4 regions of the Ochrobactrum quorumnocens genome follow, and region 2 is predicted to be linked to each of the others. Evidence: predicted binding sites of a transcription regulator. Region 2 holds the regulator's gene; each other region holds the start of a gene.
What was found. The regulator PhoB, encoded in region 2, activates phosphate uptake and scavenging genes when phosphate is short. The targets are predictions, from matches to a motif close to TGTCATNNANCTGTCAT.
Positions count from the first base shown of each region.

Region 1 (4,215 bases), 1.1 Mb from region 2:
CCGCGCCGTGACGCCAATTTGCGTCTTTTGAGCCATTACCGTTCTTATCTCAAACTATCAAATCACTATAGGTCCGATTTCAAGAAGCAGTTATTCCGCAGCCACAGGGTATTTCAAATCAAGCCGCTTCTTTTATGGCGGTAGACATGCCACCAAGCGATCCCACCAATCAACCGGATTTTGGTTGACGCGCGGAAATGTCCACCTGTTCCGCTTGTTTTGTGCTCTCTACGGGATGGCGGGCTTCACTTTGTGAGGAACATTACTCCTATCTAAATATCAAAAAAGCGCGTGAGCATGAGCTCTAATATCAGAATTCTTATATAAGACTATACTTTAGTAGCTAACTATATTGAACTGTTTCGCTCAATTTTAAGAAGATTATACTTAGTAAAATTCAGTAAACAGGCAAAGGTATGTGTCATGAACGCCGGTCTTGAAGATGTGGTCGCAACTGAAACGGTTTTATCAGATGTCGATGGTCTTTTGGGGAAACTAGTAATTCGCGGGCGATCACTCGATAGTCTTATACCTCACACCTGCGTCGAGGATTGCATCGAATTATTGTGGGATGGCTTTTTTGACGATTTTCCCAAGGGGGCTGAGCTTCAGCGCGCATTAGGCGAAGCACGGGTTCAGGTCTTCCATCACACCGACGCCATTGATGATGAGCTTCTTGATTTGCAGCCCATCGAAGCGGTTCGTGCGCTCATAGCAAGAATCCCAGATGGCGACGATCTTACGGCGGCACTTTATATGGTCGCCGCACCAGCAGTTTTTACACCCGCTATTATCCGTGCAAAGCGCGGCAGACAAATGGTTTCCCCGGATCCGTCACTTCCACATAGCGTCGATATTCTGCGGATGGCGAATGTCCGGATGCCTGAAGAATACGATGTTCAGGCTCTGGATAGCTATCTTGTCTCTGTTTCGGACCACGGGTTGAATGCGTCGACTTTTGCTGCGCGTGTCGTAGCGTCAACCCAAGCCGGAATGACATCTTCAATTCTTGCCGCCATTGGCGCACTGAAGGGGCCATTGCATGGCGGTGCTCCGGCTCCAGTACTTGATATGTTGGACGCGATAGGTAAAGCGGAAAATGCCAAGCAATGGTTGGAAGATGCAATATCCAGAGGTGAACGATTGATGGGATTTGGCCATCGCGTTTATCAAGTCCGTGATCCGCGTGCCGATGCCATCAAGGCAGCTCTCATGCACGTTCTAGAGAACAAGAGTAAAGATGAAAGCAGGCTAATGCTGGCTGAAGCCGTTGAAGCTGCGGCAATTTCTGCATTGGCAAGCCATAAGCCAGACCGTTCGCTTGCAACCAATGTCGAATTCTACACCGCGCTTCTTCTTGAGCAGTTGGACTTCCCACGTGAGGCTTTTACCTGCGTATTTGCCATGGGACGAGCGATGGGCTGGGCCGCGCATTGTCGCGAGCAGATAAGAGAAAACAAGCTCATTCGACCCAAATCACATTACATTGGACCAAAGCTGGAACTGGCAGTCTAATCATACCAAGGAACTAATCCGCCTTAACGATTAAAGTGGATGTTTATAGTTTCTCTCGATCCTCCCCTTAAGCGCGAAACCTGACGTTTCGCGCTTCTTTTTTCTTCGTCATATGTTTGTGACATGAATCGGGTTTTCTGCGCTCAAATCCGGGTTGCCAACAGAAGGACAACCAAATGAGCGAAGAACAGATTGAGCCAAAGCAATTCCGCACTCTGTTTATCTCGGATGTGCATCTCGGCTCCAAGGCAGCTCAAGCCGAACTTTTGCTGGATTTTCTGCGCTGCCATGAGGCGGAAACGATCTATCTGGTTGGAGACATCGTTGACGGTTGGCGCCTGCGGCGAAACTGGCATTGGCCGCAAGAACACAACGACGTCGTTCAGAAGCTTCTGCGCAAAAGCCGCAAAGGCGCAACTATTATCTACATCGCTGGCAATCACGACGAATTTCTTCGAAACTTTCAAGGCACGCATTTTGGTGGCATTGAAGTTATGAACCGCGCTATCCACGAAACTGCAGATGGCCGCAAGTTTCTTGTCATCCATGGTGATCAGTTTGATGTGGTGGTGCGCAATGCTCGCTTCATCGCTTATCTTGGTGACTGGGCTTACGATACGGCGATCTGGATCAACACAGTAATGAGCCGCGTCCGCGCCATGTTTGGATTGCGATATTGGTCATTTTCGGCCTGGGCCAAATTCCGAGTCAAAAAAGCAGTCAATTTCATCGGTAATTTTGAAAACGTTGTTTCGGAAGAAGCACAGCGCATCGGTGTCGATGGTGTCATTTGTGGCCATATTCATCATGCAACCATCGAGAAGATGAATGGTGTTGAATATATCAATACGGGCGATTGGGTCGAAAGCTGCACAGCAGTTGTCGAACATTTCGATGGCCGTATGGAGTTGCTGGAATGGACTGAACGACTTGGTCAACGACCATCGCTTCCTGTCGTGCAAGACGGCAATACCGGTAGCAGAATAATCAGACTTCCACGAGCGGCGCGCAAAGCGGTGAACGGAAGCCGATGAAGAAACTGGTCATCGTCACAGACGCCTGGCATCCGCAAGTAAATGGCGTTGTGAGAACGCTGGCGAAATGCTGTGAACTGATGGCTGAACGTGGTTACGAGGTGATTGTCGTCTCGCCACAGGATTACCGTTCGGTTCCATGCCCGACTTATCCGGAAATTCGTCTGGCAATGACAACGCCGTCGGCCTTTCGGCGAAAGCTGGCGCGTTTGAATCCCGACTATGTGCACATCGCAACAGAAGGCCCGCTCGGCTTTATGGCACGACGCGCCTGTCTTAAAATGGGTTGGAGCTTCACGACAAGTTTCCACACTCGGTTCCCAGAATATCTTCTGGACCGATTTCCAATCCCGCCAAAGTGGACTTATGCGTTTCTGCGTCGTTTCCATAATGCGGCATCGCACACACTGGTCCCAACCCAATCGATTCTGGACGATTTACAAGAACGCGGCTTTACTGGGCTGGAGCTCTGGACAAGGGGTGTTGATCGCACACTTTTTCATCCGCGCGATGATGTGACGAGAGAATTACCACAGCCAGTCTTTATCTGCGTCGGCCGTGTGGCGACTGAAAAGAACCTGCCAGCATTTCTGGAACTTGATCTGCCTGGAACGAAGCTTATCGTCGGAGACGGTCCAGCTTTAGAAGACCTCAGATCGCGTTTTCCCAAGACTGTGTTCGTTGGCAAGAAAGAGGGAAAAGATCTGGCGCGCATCTACGCATCAGCAGATGTTTTCGTATTTCCAAGCAGAACAGATACCTTCGGGCTGGTGCTGCTTGAAGCCATATCATCGGGTCTACCTGTTGCAGCATTTCCCGTGCCAGGTTCTGCCGACGTTGTCGGTGCTACCGGAGCAGGCATTCTTTCTGATGATTTGCACAAAGCTTGTCTGGAAGCGCTCGAAATGCCAGCATTTGACCCTGCAGAAGTGCTGAAGCCCTTCACGTGGAAGGCCTGTGCCGACATTCTCGAAAACGTTCTCTCGTCAACAAAGAGTGTCGCACAGCCAGTGGGTAAACCAGATAATCAGCCCCAAACGGTGGCTTCCGGCGGATAAACTAGAGCGCCATCGTAATGAAGGCCAGGAACGCGATCCTGCGCCAGAAGCAGCGGACCATCAAGGTCAACAACATTGGCTTTTTGTGCGAGCAATACTGCAGGCGCCATACCGAGCGATGTGCCGACCATACAGCCAACCATGATCTGCAATCCAAGCGAAATTGCTTTCTCTCGCATGACCAATCCTTCGGTCAATCCACCGGCCTTATCCAGCTTGATATTCACGGCATCGTAGCGTTTTGCAAGGTCTTCGAGGCCAATTGACGTATGCACGCTTTCATCAGCACAGATAATCACCGGACGAGCGATGCGGCTTAGAATATCGTCATTTCCAGCGGGCAGGGGCTGTTCGATCAAAACCACGCCAGCTTTGGCTGCTGCTGCCATGTTTTCTTCGATATTCTCATCCGTCCAGCCTTCATTGGCATCAATGATGATGCGGCTATTCGGTGCAGCATTCGCAACGGCATGGATACGCTCGATATCGTTATCGCCCCCCATCTTGACCTTAATCAGCGGATAATGAGCGACTTTAGCTGTGGAGACTGCCATTTCCTCAGGTGTTCCGAGCGACACCGTTATCGCTGTCTCAAGTGCGCGCGTTGG
Region 1 covers NZ_CP022604.1:1,070,841-1,075,055, forward strand. Annotated here, with positions in the region: gene CES85_RS14685 (citrate synthase/methylcitrate synthase) at 424-1,515, shown strand; gene CES85_RS14690 (UDP-2,3-diacylglucosamine diphosphatase) at 1,692-2,549, shown strand; gene CES85_RS14695 (glycosyltransferase family 4 protein) at 2,546-3,607, shown strand; gene dgcA (N-acetyl-D-Glu racemase DgcA) at 3,577-4,215, opposite strand, start outside.
Region 1: a site for PhoB is predicted at 1,622-1,638, ahead of CES85_RS14690 (UDP-2,3-diacylglucosamine diphosphatase). Genes of this name have one in related genera too.

Region 2 (4,215 bases):
ATTCGCGGTCTCTGGCGGTATAGGTGAAAGTCTTGACACCATTGACCGTCTTGACGTGGCTGGCCGCCGCCGTCTTTTCCGTTTTGGTCTTGGCGGTGCCTCCGGTCGTCGTGCAACCTGTCACCACGAATGGAGCAACCAGAAGCCCTAGAATAACGGGCAGTTTCCACTTAGCAGCGCGCGTCAACGGCTCAGTCTCATCGTTAGGACCCTTAACTGATCCAACCTGGCCTCCGCCCCGCAAAAGGCGTTTGAAACCTGGCTGTGGTGCCACTGCATAAAACTATGCAGCAGATCTGAACTAACAGAGCAGCCGTTGTGCATCCAATCGAGACACTCGGCGCTCCAGCCAAATAGAACGAAAATCAAAAAATAAACGTTCTGCTGTCACTCATTGCATTCAAGGTTTTGGAATTTTTAGGCCAAAAAAAGGCGAACGGTCAAATTCCTAAAATGACAAAGCCACCAAAACGGTGGCCAATCGAACCCGAATCCAGAGTTTAATTTCTCCCACAAACCCCTTAAATTTATTAACAAATCCTTAACGTAATTTAGCAAATCTTATAAGTTATTGATTTAACGCGATTCAATTTGCTGAAATACAGGCCACATCGCTGCCTTATTTCGCTGATGTTTCAAGATTTTACGCAGCCACGTTTTTTAACTTTTCAGATGCTGTTTTTGGCACCGATTTCACGGTTCCTTCAACTTTGTCACGATCGATGTAACATCGCGTGATACTGGTCATTTTGGCACGTTATGGATGTCCATTTCCGAATCGGAAGGGCTTTGACTGAGTCGCGCCGCTCGCTCCCTTAGAGCCGTTTCGATCTGATTTATCAGACCGCCGCCCTCCCCCTTTTATTTGAAGCATAATCTTATCGATCCCCGGTTCACGCTGGTTGGATTATGCTCTAGGCTCCAAACCCAATTAAACATTTGATCAAATTACTTCTTCATGATTCACTCTCCTGATAACGGGAGTTTTGGAGCATGGCAGGAGAATTCTGGCTTGATGATCGGCAATGGGCAGTGATCGCTCCTTTGCTTCCAACGAACCAACCCGGCGCGCATCGAACTGACGACCGCCGGGTGATTAGCGGCATCATCCATGTGCTGCGCACTGGCTGTCGGTGGCAGGATTGCCCCGCTGTCTACGGTCCCTCGACAACCATCTACAATCGTTTCCATCGTTGGTCTGCCAAAGGCATATGGCGGCAACTATTCGAAGCACTGGTGCAGACGACCAATCGCGACATTCACATGATCGACAGCACCACCGCAAAGGCGCACCGATCTGCTGCTGGCGGAAAAGGGGGGCGGAAGCTCAAGCCATCGGTCGATCGCGAGGCGGCAGATCGACAAAAATACATGCTGTTGTCGATGGTTGTGGCCGCCCAGTCGCACTGAGAATAACCCCTGGGCAGCGCGGTGACGCTCCCATTGCCATCCCACTGCTTGAGCCACTGCCGCCAAGCAACCTGTGCGCTGCCGATACGGCTTACGATAGCAACGCGTTACGCGATTTTCTCAAAGCTCGCGGCACTGAACCGGTCATTCCAAATAATCCGACCCGTAAGCGGATCAAACCTTTCAACCCAATTGCCTACCGCCGCCGAAACATCATCGAACGCACCTTTTGCCGCCTCAAGGACTGGAGGAGGGTCGCGACACGATATGACAAGCTCATGCTGAACTTTACAGCCACATGCTATATCGCTGCCATCGTCACATGGTGGCTCAATTGAGTCTGGACCCTAGAGCGCATCCCGAAAAGTGTGAAACGTTTTTCGGACAAAGATGCGCGTTAAAACAGATAATTAGAGCGCCGATCTGATCCAATCAGATCGAAACGCGCTCTAATGCAAAACGGCCCGTCACATTTTCAGTAACGGGCCGCTTCTTTGACGTTCTACATGTCGGGACTTTATTACCCGAAGGAATAGCCTGCGCCCCGCACCGTGCGGATTGGATCGAGGGCACGACCGACATTGATCGCCTTGCGTAATCGACCAACATGCACATCAACCGTGCGGTCATCGACATAGATATCTGGACCCCAGACACCATCCAGCAACTGGCTGCGAGAGAACACGCGGCCCGGTGACATCATGAAATATTCGAGCAAGCGAAACTCTGTCGGTCCGAGACGGACTTCCTTTTCCTTGCGGTAGACGCGGTGCTGCTGACGGTCGAGAACCAGGTCCCCAACCTTGAGCACGTGCGAGAGAACGCTCGGATTGGCACGGCGCAGCATGGCTTTAACCCGCGCAAGCAGTTCCGGCGTCGAGAAGGGCTTTACGACATAATCGTCAGCACCGACACTCAAACCCCGGACACGTTCGCTTTCTTCGCCACGCGCGGTCAGCATGATGATCGGCAGGCGCTCGGTTTCCGGCCATTGGCGCAGACGACGGCAAAGCTCGATCCCCGATACACCGGGAAGCATCCAGTCCAGAATAAGAAGGTCCGGTACGTTTTCGCGCAGCGTGATTTCGGCTTCATCGCCGCGCAACATCGCATCAACCTGATAGCCTTCGGCTTCGAGATTGTAGCGCAAGAGCACACTCAGGGCTTCTTCGTCTTCAACCACAGCAATCTTGGGTGCCTGTGACATCCAGTATTTCCTATCCAAAATTTAGAGCGCGTTTCGATCTGATAGAAACAGATTTCGCTCTAACTCATTGTTTAACGCGGATCCTGGCCGAAACCGCTCGGCACTTTTCGGGATGCGCTTTTTTCTTCACCGCGCAACTTGTCCAAAAACCGCTTCGCACTTTTTGGGATGCGCTTTTTTCTTCACCGCGCATCTTATCCAAAAAACCGCTTCACACTTTTTGGGATGCGCTTAGGCTCCGCGGAAGATACAAGCCCCCGATCGACCGCGTGCCGTCGCGTTATTCTTACTCATGCATACATTCTGGGCCGTAAATAGCGGCACCAGTGTTCTTAGGATTTACGCGCCTCATCCACGACAATGCCGTGGCTCAGGTCTTCTTTCGGGCGTTCCGCAGGCATTTGCAGGCCGGTCACAATATAATAGACCGTCTCCGCAATGTTGGTTGCGTGATCGCCGATGCGCTCAATGTTCTTTGCGCAGAACAGAAGATGCGTGCAGGCTGAAATGTTGCGCGGATCTTCCATCATATAGGTGAGCAGCTCGCGGAACAGCGAGGTGTACATCGAGTCAATTTCGTCATCGCGGTCGCGAACGACATTGATCTGCTGCACCGAGCGCGTTGCATAAGCGTCGAGCACATCTTTGAGCTGGGTCAAAGCGAGTTCGGCCAAAGTTTCAAGCCCGCGATAGAGCTTGACCGGCTGGCGTGATTCCGAAACGGCGGCAACACGCTTTGCGATGTTTTTACCAAGATCGCCAACGCGTTCCAGATCGGCGGAGATGCGGATCGAGCCGATAATCTCGCGCAGATCGACAGCCATTGGCTGGCGCTTTGCAATGATCATGACTGCCTTGTCGTCAATCTCACGCTCGCTTGCATCAAGGATGAGATCATCGGAGATAACGCGCTGAGCAAGCGCATTGTCCGCGTTGACAATCGCTGCAACGGACTGCTCGACCATACGTTCCGCATGACCACCCATTTCGGCGATCTTATGGGTCAGGAACTGCAGTTCTTCGTCGTAAGCGGTGACGGTATGCTGAGACGCCATAATAGACCTCAATTAAATTGCGGGGAAGCCGAACAGCTGTCTTCTCAAATCAGCCGTCGCTCCTGCTCATCTTTACCACGCATTATCCTACGCAAAACCGCTTCACACTTTTGCTGGAAATGCTCCAATTATTTTAGCCAAAACGACCCGTGATATAGTCCTGCGTACGCTTCTCGGTCGGTGCAGTGAACATCACATCCGTGTCGCCCACTTCCACCAGATTGCCCAAGTGGAACATTGCGGTGCGCTGCGAAACACGAGCTGCCTGCTGCATGGAGTGTGTGACGATTACGATCGTGTAGTTCTGACGCAGCTCGTCGATAAGCTCTTCGACCTTGGCAGTCGCAATCGGATCAAGGGCTGAGCACGGCTCATCCATCAGGATGACTTCCGGGCTGACCGCAATCGCACGTGCAATGCACAGACGCTGCTGCTGACCACCTGAAAGACCGGTTCCGGCATCGTGCAGGCGATCCTTCACTTCTTCAAAAAGGCTGGCCTTCTTGAGGCTGGTGACCACGATTTCTTCGAGATCGGTCTTGT
Region 2 covers NZ_CP022604.1:2,539,934-2,544,148, reverse strand. Annotated here, with positions in the region: gene CES85_RS21885 (cell wall hydrolase) at 1-187, opposite strand, end outside; partial or broken gene CES85_RS21880 (IS5 family transposase) at 994-1,679, shown strand; gene phoB (phosphate regulon transcriptional regulator PhoB) at 1,931-2,617, opposite strand; gene phoU (phosphate signaling complex protein PhoU) at 2,950-3,672, opposite strand; gene pstB (phosphate ABC transporter ATP-binding protein PstB) at 3,806-4,215, opposite strand, start outside.

Region 3 (4,215 bases), 220 kb from region 2:
TTGAACTTAAGGGTGTGCCGGATATGCCACGCGCGCTCTCGCGTCTGGCGGTTGGTCGCGGTGGTCCGCGCGATCTGGGCGCTTTGCAGCGAGGCTTTGAAGCCGCCGGTGGGATTGCATCCTTGCTAGAAGGCGCGCTTTTGCCAGACGAACTTCGCTATGCCTGCGACGCGATTGTGAAAATACCGGCAAGTTTTGCAGCCCATCTCGACCGGGCCTTGGCTGATGAAATGCCGCTTTTGAAACGCGACGGCGGTTTCGTGCGTCAGGACTACAATACAGAACTCGACGAAATGCGCGCGCTCCGTGATCAGTCGCGCCGGGTGATCGCGGGTCTTCAGGCCGATTATATCGAGGAAACAGCCATCAAATCGTTGAAGATCAAGCATAACAATGTGCTTGGTTATTTTATCGAAGTGACAGCCAATAATGCAGGGAGCATGACCGACACGGATGCTGCCAAAGGACGCTTCATCCACCGTCAGACGATGGCAAATGCCATGCGCTTCACCACGACGGAACTGGCAGCACTTGAAAGTAAAATCGCTAATGCCGCCGACCGGGCTTTGTCGATAGAATTGGCGATTTTCGAGGAACTCACTGCGGAAGCGGTCAGCCATGCGGATAGCATTCGTGCCGCCGCAGCAGCACTCAGCGTGTTCGACGTTTCGGCTTCTCTCGCCGTTCTTGCCGATGAGCAGGGCTATTGTCGTCCGCTGGTCGATGACAGTTTGTCGTTCAATATTGTGGCCGGTCGCCATCCGGTGGTCGAACAGGCATTGCGCCGTCAGGCAGCCAATCCATTTGTTGCCAATGATTGCAATCTTTCTCCGCAAACGGTTGGTGGAAATGGTGCGATCTGGCTGCTCACTGGCCCTAATATGGGTGGTAAATCGACCTTCCTGCGCCAGAATGCACTGATCGCGATCATGGCGCAGATGGGGTCTTTCGTTCCTGCTGGTTCTGCTCAGATCGGCGTCGTGGATCGATTGTTCAGCCGCGTCGGCGCATCGGATGATCTGGCGCGGGGCCGTTCGACTTTCATGGTGGAAATGGTCGAAACAGCAGCAATTCTCAATCAGGCAGGTGAGCGTTCACTGGTCATCCTTGATGAGATCGGCCGTGGAACGGCAACCTTTGACGGGCTTTCCATTGCGTGGGCGGCCGTGGAATATCTGCATGAGAAGAACCGCTGCCGTGCACTTTTCGCCACGCATTTCCATGAAATGACGGCGCTGTCTGAAAAACTCGACCGGCTGTCAAATGTCACCATGCGGGTTAAGGAATGGGACAATGACGTGGTCTTCCTGCATGAAGTGGCGAAGGGGGCAGCTGATCGTTCTTATGGTGTGCAGGTCGCGCGTCTCGCCGGTCTGCCGGAAGCCGTGGTCAATCGCGCGCGCGATGTTCTGCATCAGCTTGAAGCGGGTGAAACATCCGGCAAAGCCGACAAGCTGATTGATGATTTACCGCTGTTTTCCGTTGTACTTCAACAAGAGAAGCCAAAAGCCCAAGCTGCCGCAAAGGACAGCGAGCTGGCCAAAGCCGTTACGGCAATCAGCCCGGATGAACTGACCCCGCGCGAGGCGCTTGATCTGGTTTACAAGTTGAAGGAATTGGCGGGCAGGGGGTAACCCTCCCCTTCGCTTTTCGCTCCGCACTTTAGGGCGTGGGCGGTGAGAGGCCCGACCTCACCTATCGCGCGCTGTGTTTCCCCTCATCCTGAGGAGGCCCGAAAGGCCGTTTCGAAGGGCGAGGGGAAAGCGTTAATTTTTAGACGAAACGGTTCGCTTCCGCGCCATAATACGTGATGTAGCGGCTTGAAATGCGCTCAATCGGCAGGATGATGAACACATCGGTCGTGCCGAAAGCCTCATCAATCACAGCACCGTCGCCGATCATCGCACCAAGACGCAGGTAACCCTTCACCAGTGGCGGCATCGAGAACAGCGCGACCTTGTTGTTGATTGCTTCCTTCGGCATCAGATCCATCGGCTGATAGCGATGCGGAAGCGCGCGCACATCCCAGTCGGGTGTTGCGCGGCAGTTCTGGTGCAGGAAGGAGAGACCCAGGGCATGTGCCGCAGGCACAGCGCCGTGGAACGAGGCGCAACCAAACATCACGTCAATGGAATGACGACGGCAATAGGCCCAGGCACCCTGCCACAAAAGTTCCACCGTGCGCTTGGAGCGATACTCCGCCTTAACGCAAGAGCGGCCAAGTTCCAGTAGCTTCAGGTTCGGACGAGAAAGTGTCAGACGCTGAACGTCATATTCATCGGCCGAGTAGAACCCGAGTGCCTTTTCAGCCTGATCGCTACGCATCAGGCGATAGGTACCAACGATTTGCTGATGCTCGGGAACCGGCAATGAGGTATCATAAACCAGCAGATGATCGCAGATCGCATCGAAGCGATCGGAATCGCGCAGTTCTACTTCTTCGATGGTTTCCTTGCGTGCGCCCATTTCTTCAAAGAAGACGCGGAACCGCAATTCCTGCGCCGCGTCAATCGCATCGCGAGAATTTGCAAGTCGTACTTCCAGGGACCCGATGCGCCCCAGAACAATGGGATCGCTTGCGGATGTGAAGAGCGTTGGTTGTGCTTCTATGCCCGACATGACCGTATCATCAATGATTTGCTGGCCCATTCCAAGCAGTACTGACATGATGATTCGCTCCTGATCCTGTTGTTCACGCATTCCTGAACGGTTTTCCGACTGATATTTCAGCCGGAGCTAACCAATTCCGATTCTCTTACGGTCTGGTTGCGTGGACATGACGTCCAATCTGACCGCAGCAATACAGATTCAGTGCTACGCGAGGATGACAGAAGCGTGTCACCAATGTGTCATTTGGGGTGGGTGAAGCTTATCCCCTTCAAAAATCAGTTAAATTTCATAGTCAAAATAGGGGAAAGCTTGAGTCTGATCAAGCGTTTCGCATTGGGGGCAAAAAAGAGCTGAAAATATCAGCTAGCGCGCTGCCCGCTCGCGTCGCCAACCGAGAAATTCTTCCAGAATAATAAGTGCTGCACCAATGGTGATAAAGGTGTCGGCCAGATTGAAAACGGCAAATGACCATGTCGGCAGATGGAAGAGAATGTAATCGACCACATAGCCATGCATGACGCGATCGATGAGGTTGCCAATAGCACCACCGACCACAAGCGCAAATCCATAGCGCGCAAAAGTACGTTCAGAGGGGTTGGTCCACCAGAGATAGAGCACAAAAAGGATTACGGCTGCGGTTATCGCGACCAGGCCCCAGTCATGCAGCCATGCCAGCATTGAAAAGGCGATGCCTTCATTATGTGTACGGAACAGCGCGAGGAACGGCAGCAGATCGATCTGCTGCCCATAACCCATACGGGTTTCGACCAGAAATTTGACGCCCTGATCAATCAGGACCGCGATAATGACAACGAGAAACGAGGACAAAACCGCATGACGCTTCATCCGCTGGCCCTTTCATCGAGAGTGAGTGCCTCGCGGCGAATTTCATAAAGCATGATACCGGTAGCAATCGCCAGATTAAGCGAATCTGCGCGGCCTGCCTGCGGGATGCGTGCGAGCTTGTCGCAGCTTTCAGCAAGCGTGTCCGGCAGACCCTGCTGCTCATTGCCCATCATCAGGATAACAGGCTTTTTGGCGTAAGGGATCGTGCGATAGTCGACAGCGCCTTTGAGATGAGTGCCAACGAGAAGACCCGAAAAGCCTTTGCGCCAGTTCAGAAACTCGGTTTCCGTTGTCTTATAGAGCGGCATCGAGAACACCGAGCCCATGGTGGCGCGCACAGTTTCCAGCGAATAGGGGTCGGTGGTGTCGCCGATCAGGATGATGCCCTTGGCACCAACCGCATCGGCGGTGCGGATAACTGTGCCCAAGTTTCCCGGATCGCGCACGCGATCAAGCGCGATATAAACATCGTTGCTTTTCGGCTTGAGGTTTGCAAGCTGGTGATATTGCTGTTCGAAAACGCCAACCACCATCTGCGGATTATCGCGGCGGGTGATTGCCGTCATGATCTTTTCAGTCACTTCGAGCACCAGTCCGCCCTTGGCGAAGGTGCGTGCTGCAACCTGCTCGACCATCTTGTTGCCCTTGCCAGACTTGGCAAACACGAGCGTCTTGATGCGCCAGTCCTGCTCAAAAGCATCGATGACGAGCTTAAGACCTTCTGCCAGAAAAACGCCCTGCTGATCGCGATATTTTTTC
Region 3 covers NZ_CP022604.1:172,244-176,458, forward strand. Annotated here, with positions in the region: gene mutS (DNA mismatch repair protein MutS) at 1-1,634, shown strand, start outside; gene olsB (l-ornithine N(alpha)-acyltransferase) at 1,774-2,667, opposite strand; gene lspA (signal peptidase II) at 2,974-3,456, opposite strand; gene CES85_RS10250 (TrmH family RNA methyltransferase) at 3,453-4,215, opposite strand, start outside.
Region 3: a site for PhoB is predicted at 2,837-2,853, ahead of olsB (l-ornithine N(alpha)-acyltransferase). Genes of this name have one in related genera too.

Region 4 (4,215 bases), 540 kb from region 2:
TTGAGATCAGCAAAAAGCTTGTCGAGGCGCTCTTCAGGCGTTTGTGCTGCAGCCGGAGCAGGCTTTTCCTGCTGTGGCTTTTGTTCGCTGTCAGCGCCAACCTGAACAGGCAGAATAGGGGCTGTGAGCGATGGCTTTGTATCAGCAAGGGCAGGGCTCATGATAAGCAAAGCTGCGCAGATAGCTGACAAAAGCGAGGTGTGACCCAGATGTGCAAAAACGTTCCGCATGCGCATAATCTTCATCATGCGCAGCGAAACGTCAAATGCAAAATCAGAAATAAGATTAGCCCTGGCGAGCCTTAAAGCGCGGAGCAGTCTTATTGATGATGTAAACGCGGCCCTTGCGGCGAACGAGCTGGCAGTCACGATGACGAGCCTTGAGCGCCTTGAGCGAATTCTTGATCTTCATGTCAATCACCGGTCTTGGTTGGCCCATCGACAGAACATGCCGCCGGGCTGCATAAAAACAGGCGCCCAAGGCGCCAATTGGTTACAGGCAGTATTCCTGCCCGAAGGGTTGGCCGAAATACACAATATTCCAGCCAAATGTCAACTCCCGCACGACAGATTCACGAAGCTCTGTTCGGAAAATCTTGCCGCAGGGGCCTGTTAACAGGGGAATCTGATGGATTCCCCTGTAATGCTCAACTTGCGCGGGGCTTAATGCGGGTCACATGACCCATTTTGCGGCCCGGGCGAGCTTCCTTCTTGCCGTAGAGATGAAGCACTGCATTCGATTCTGCGAGAATCGCTGGCACCTGCTCAATGTCGTCACCGATCAGATTCTCCATCACGCAGTCTGAATGGCGAACCGTATCACCAAGCGAAAGTCCCGCAACTGCGCGAATATGCTGTTCGAACTGTGAAATGGCGCAAGCGGCTTCTGTCCAGTGACCTGAATTGTGCACACGTGGCGCAAACTCATTGGCCAGCAGAGTGCCGTCGGCGAGAACGAAAAACTCGAGGCCAAGCACACCGACATAGTCGAGTGCATGTAAAAGCTTCTCGGCTGCCTTGCTGGCCGCTTCCGCCGTTTTTGCAGGTATGGTTGCTGGAACGCTAGAGGTCGCGAGAATGCCGTCCTTGTGGACGTTTTCGGCGATATCGAAAATCGCAATATTGCCGCTGTGGTCGCGGGCGGCGATAACCGAAACCTCGCGCTCAAACGCAACAAAGCCTTCAAGGATCGCAGGCGCGTGCTTGATCGTCTCAAGTGCTGCGCGAGCCTCGCTTTCATTGAGGGATGTCAGGCGAACCTGTCCTTTGCCGTCATAGCCCAGACGGCGGGTTTTCAGGATGCCGCGTCCGCCAAGTGCACCCAAAGCTGCAATGAGCGATTCTTCATCATCAACCAGACGCCATGGTGCGGTCGCGATATCGCTTTCATTGAGGAACTGCTTTTCTGTAAAGCGATCCTGCGAGATTTCGAGTGCTGCGGGCGGTGGCAGGACGAGCGCCGTTTCCGCTAGCTTGTCTGCGGCAATCACCGGCACATTTTCGAATTCATAGGTAATGACATCAGAGGCGGTAGCAAGCTCTGCGAGCGCAGCTGGATCATCATAGGCAGCAACGATCTGGCGATTTGCGACTTGTGCTGCAGGGCAATCAGCCTGAGGTTCCAGAATAACGGTCTCATATCCGAGACGAGCAGCTGCCATTGCAAGCATACGGCCAAGTTGGCCGCCGCCGATAATGCCGATTGTCGATCCGGCTTTCAGGCTAGCTGTGAGTGCTGAATTTGCCATATCAGACCTCGTCGGATGGGCGTTCTGCAACGCTTTCGGTCTGCGCTGTGCGCCATTCATCCAGACGTGCCGCGAGTGCATCGTCATAAAGTGCAAGAACGGCTGCGGAAAGAAGGGCTGCATTCACAGCACCTGCACGGCCAATCGCCAGAGTGCCGACTGGAATGCCTGCTGGCATCTGGACGATCGAAAGAAGCGAGTCCTGTCCCGAAAGAGCTTTGGATTGCACGGGCACGCCAAATACCGGAAGAGGCGTCATGGCTGCGGCCATGCCTGGAAGGTGGGCAGCACCGCCTGCACCGGCAATCACCACCTTGAAACCTTCGGCTTTCGCGCCTTTGGCGAAAGCAACAAGGCGATCAGGCGTCCGATGCGCGGAAACAATACGGGCATCAAAAGATATTCCCAATGCATCCAGCGTATCGGCAGCATGACGCATGGTTTCCCAATCGGACTGGCTACCCATAATGATGGCGACGTCTGCACTCACGCTCATTGATCTTTCCTATTTCCGCTTCCGTAGTTCGGTCGTTCGTGTAGTAAAAACAAAGCCGGGCGGCCCCCGGCTAAAAACTCATTGCTATCTGAAGGTCAGGCGATGATGTCAGGAATGACGTGATCTTCCATTTCCTGCAGCTTGTCTTTGATAGCGAGTTTTTTCTTTTTCATGCGCTGGATACGCAACTGATCACAGCCGACCGTCATCATGGCGTTGATGGCTGCATCGAAATCCGCGTGTTCCTGTTTCAGACGTGCGACGGCCAATCTGATTTCGGCCTGTTCCTGATCGGACATGCGGTTTGCCCCGTATTGTTCAGAATAATATTACGGGCCGCGCCAGCGTGGCACAGACCCGTTTCGAGAGCAGCCCTTATCACATTTTTCGTGATTGGAAAATGCTACCACGACAAATTCGACTTTCGACCTCACTCATGCCAAAGTGTCATGGTTCTGTCATGGGCGGCTGTCAACGAGCTGCGGTTCATGACAGTCGGGACTGCGTAACTGGCCCGAAAAAACAGGAGTATTTTGGGTATTTGCGCAGTGTGAGCGGGTGAAGCTTTGCGGTTGGCAGGTACTTCGCGCACGGTTTCATCCTTTGGGAAATCAATCAAAGGAGAAATGATGATGGCTATCGAGTCCCATCTTGCCACGCTCGAAAAAAAGCACGGCGCTCTGGAGCAGGAAATTTCCGATGCCATGGCGTCACCGGCAATGGACAATCTTCACGTTGCATCTCTCAAGCGCAAAAAGCTCGTGCTCAAGGAGCAGATCGAAAAACTGAGAACACAAGTCACTCGACATTAAACCATCCGTCAGTAGCGTGTGTTCGATCTGATCGAATTAGGTCGACACCCTAATGTTTTGGATTTTCGCGTATTCTATCCGAGAATAACTTCAGACTTCTCGGGCCGCGCTCCAAAGCTTATCGCTTTCGGACTTTTTCAAATCCGAAAGTTCCATGGACAGTACGCAATCGCCATTGGTGACGGCCAATAGGATGGTACTGTTGAAGATGTTGGCGGCTGTGCGTCAGCCGCCGAGCATCCCAAGCATCCAATATTAAATAAATTTAACAGCATGGTGAAAAGCAGCGATTATTCGCTGCTTTTTTGTTGCTTGCCTGAAGCGACTTCTCAGCCGTCAACTTCCGCTCTCGGGTCGAGATTCATGCCTTCTGGTGTCGCGCTCTTCACAGAAGGCATGCTCTTGAACTGTTCTTTCTCAGCCTTTGGCACGGATGCGCGCCTGCGCGAGCGGAACAGCGCATAGCCGGTGATCGAGATGTGGGCGAGGGCAGTTATTGCAAATAGACCGGATGGCCAGAAGATGTCCATAGCGGCGGCTGCCAGCAAGGGCCCGAGCATGGTGCCAAAACCGTAAAGCAGCAGCAGTCCACTTGATACTTTCACGAAGCTTTCAGACGACGCGTGGTCATTCGCATGGGCAACGGCGACGGGATAGAGTGCATAGGCGAGCGCGCCATAGCAGCCTGTCATGATGATTATGACTTTGCCGTTCGACGGGCCGATGATGAAGGCCATAAGTCCGACGAGAGCTGCAAGTGAAGCAACCCCGGCCAGAACATAACGTCTGTCAACAAGATCGGAAATGCGCCCGACCGGAATTTGCATCAGAGCACCGGCAGCAATGGTTACGCTGACCATCAATGCGATTTCTGTAGTCGAAATGCCAGATTTTGCGCCGAACACAGCGCCCAGTGTGCCCCATGCGCCATTGGCAATGCCGATCAGGATACAGCCGACGAAGGCGGCGGGTGAATTGCGGTAAAGCGCTTTGAGATCAAGTTGAACCTCGGTGAGAGGTTTTGGACTGACAGCTGTCGACATGGCAGTTGGAATAAGCGCCAGACAGAAAAGAATGCCGGTGATCATGAACAGATGATCGCCGCGGATATCTCCGTTCGCCACCATCATCTGACCACTCATTGTGGCCCCGTAGTTGAC
Region 4 covers NZ_CP022604.1:2,001,434-2,005,648, reverse strand. Annotated here, with positions in the region: gene CES85_RS19265 (tetratricopeptide repeat protein) at 1-161, opposite strand, end outside; gene ykgO (type B 50S ribosomal protein L36) at 286-411, opposite strand; gene CES85_RS19255 (5-(carboxyamino)imidazole ribonucleotide synthase) at 647-1,747, opposite strand; gene purE (5-(carboxyamino)imidazole ribonucleotide mutase) at 1,749-2,237, opposite strand; gene CES85_RS19245 (YdcH family protein) at 2,339-2,542, opposite strand; gene CES85_RS19240 (YdcH family protein) at 2,873-3,055, shown strand; gene CES85_RS19235 (MFS transporter) at 3,385-4,215, opposite strand, start outside.
Region 4: a site for PhoB is predicted at 2,689-2,705, ahead of CES85_RS19245 (YdcH family protein). Genes of this name have one in related genera too.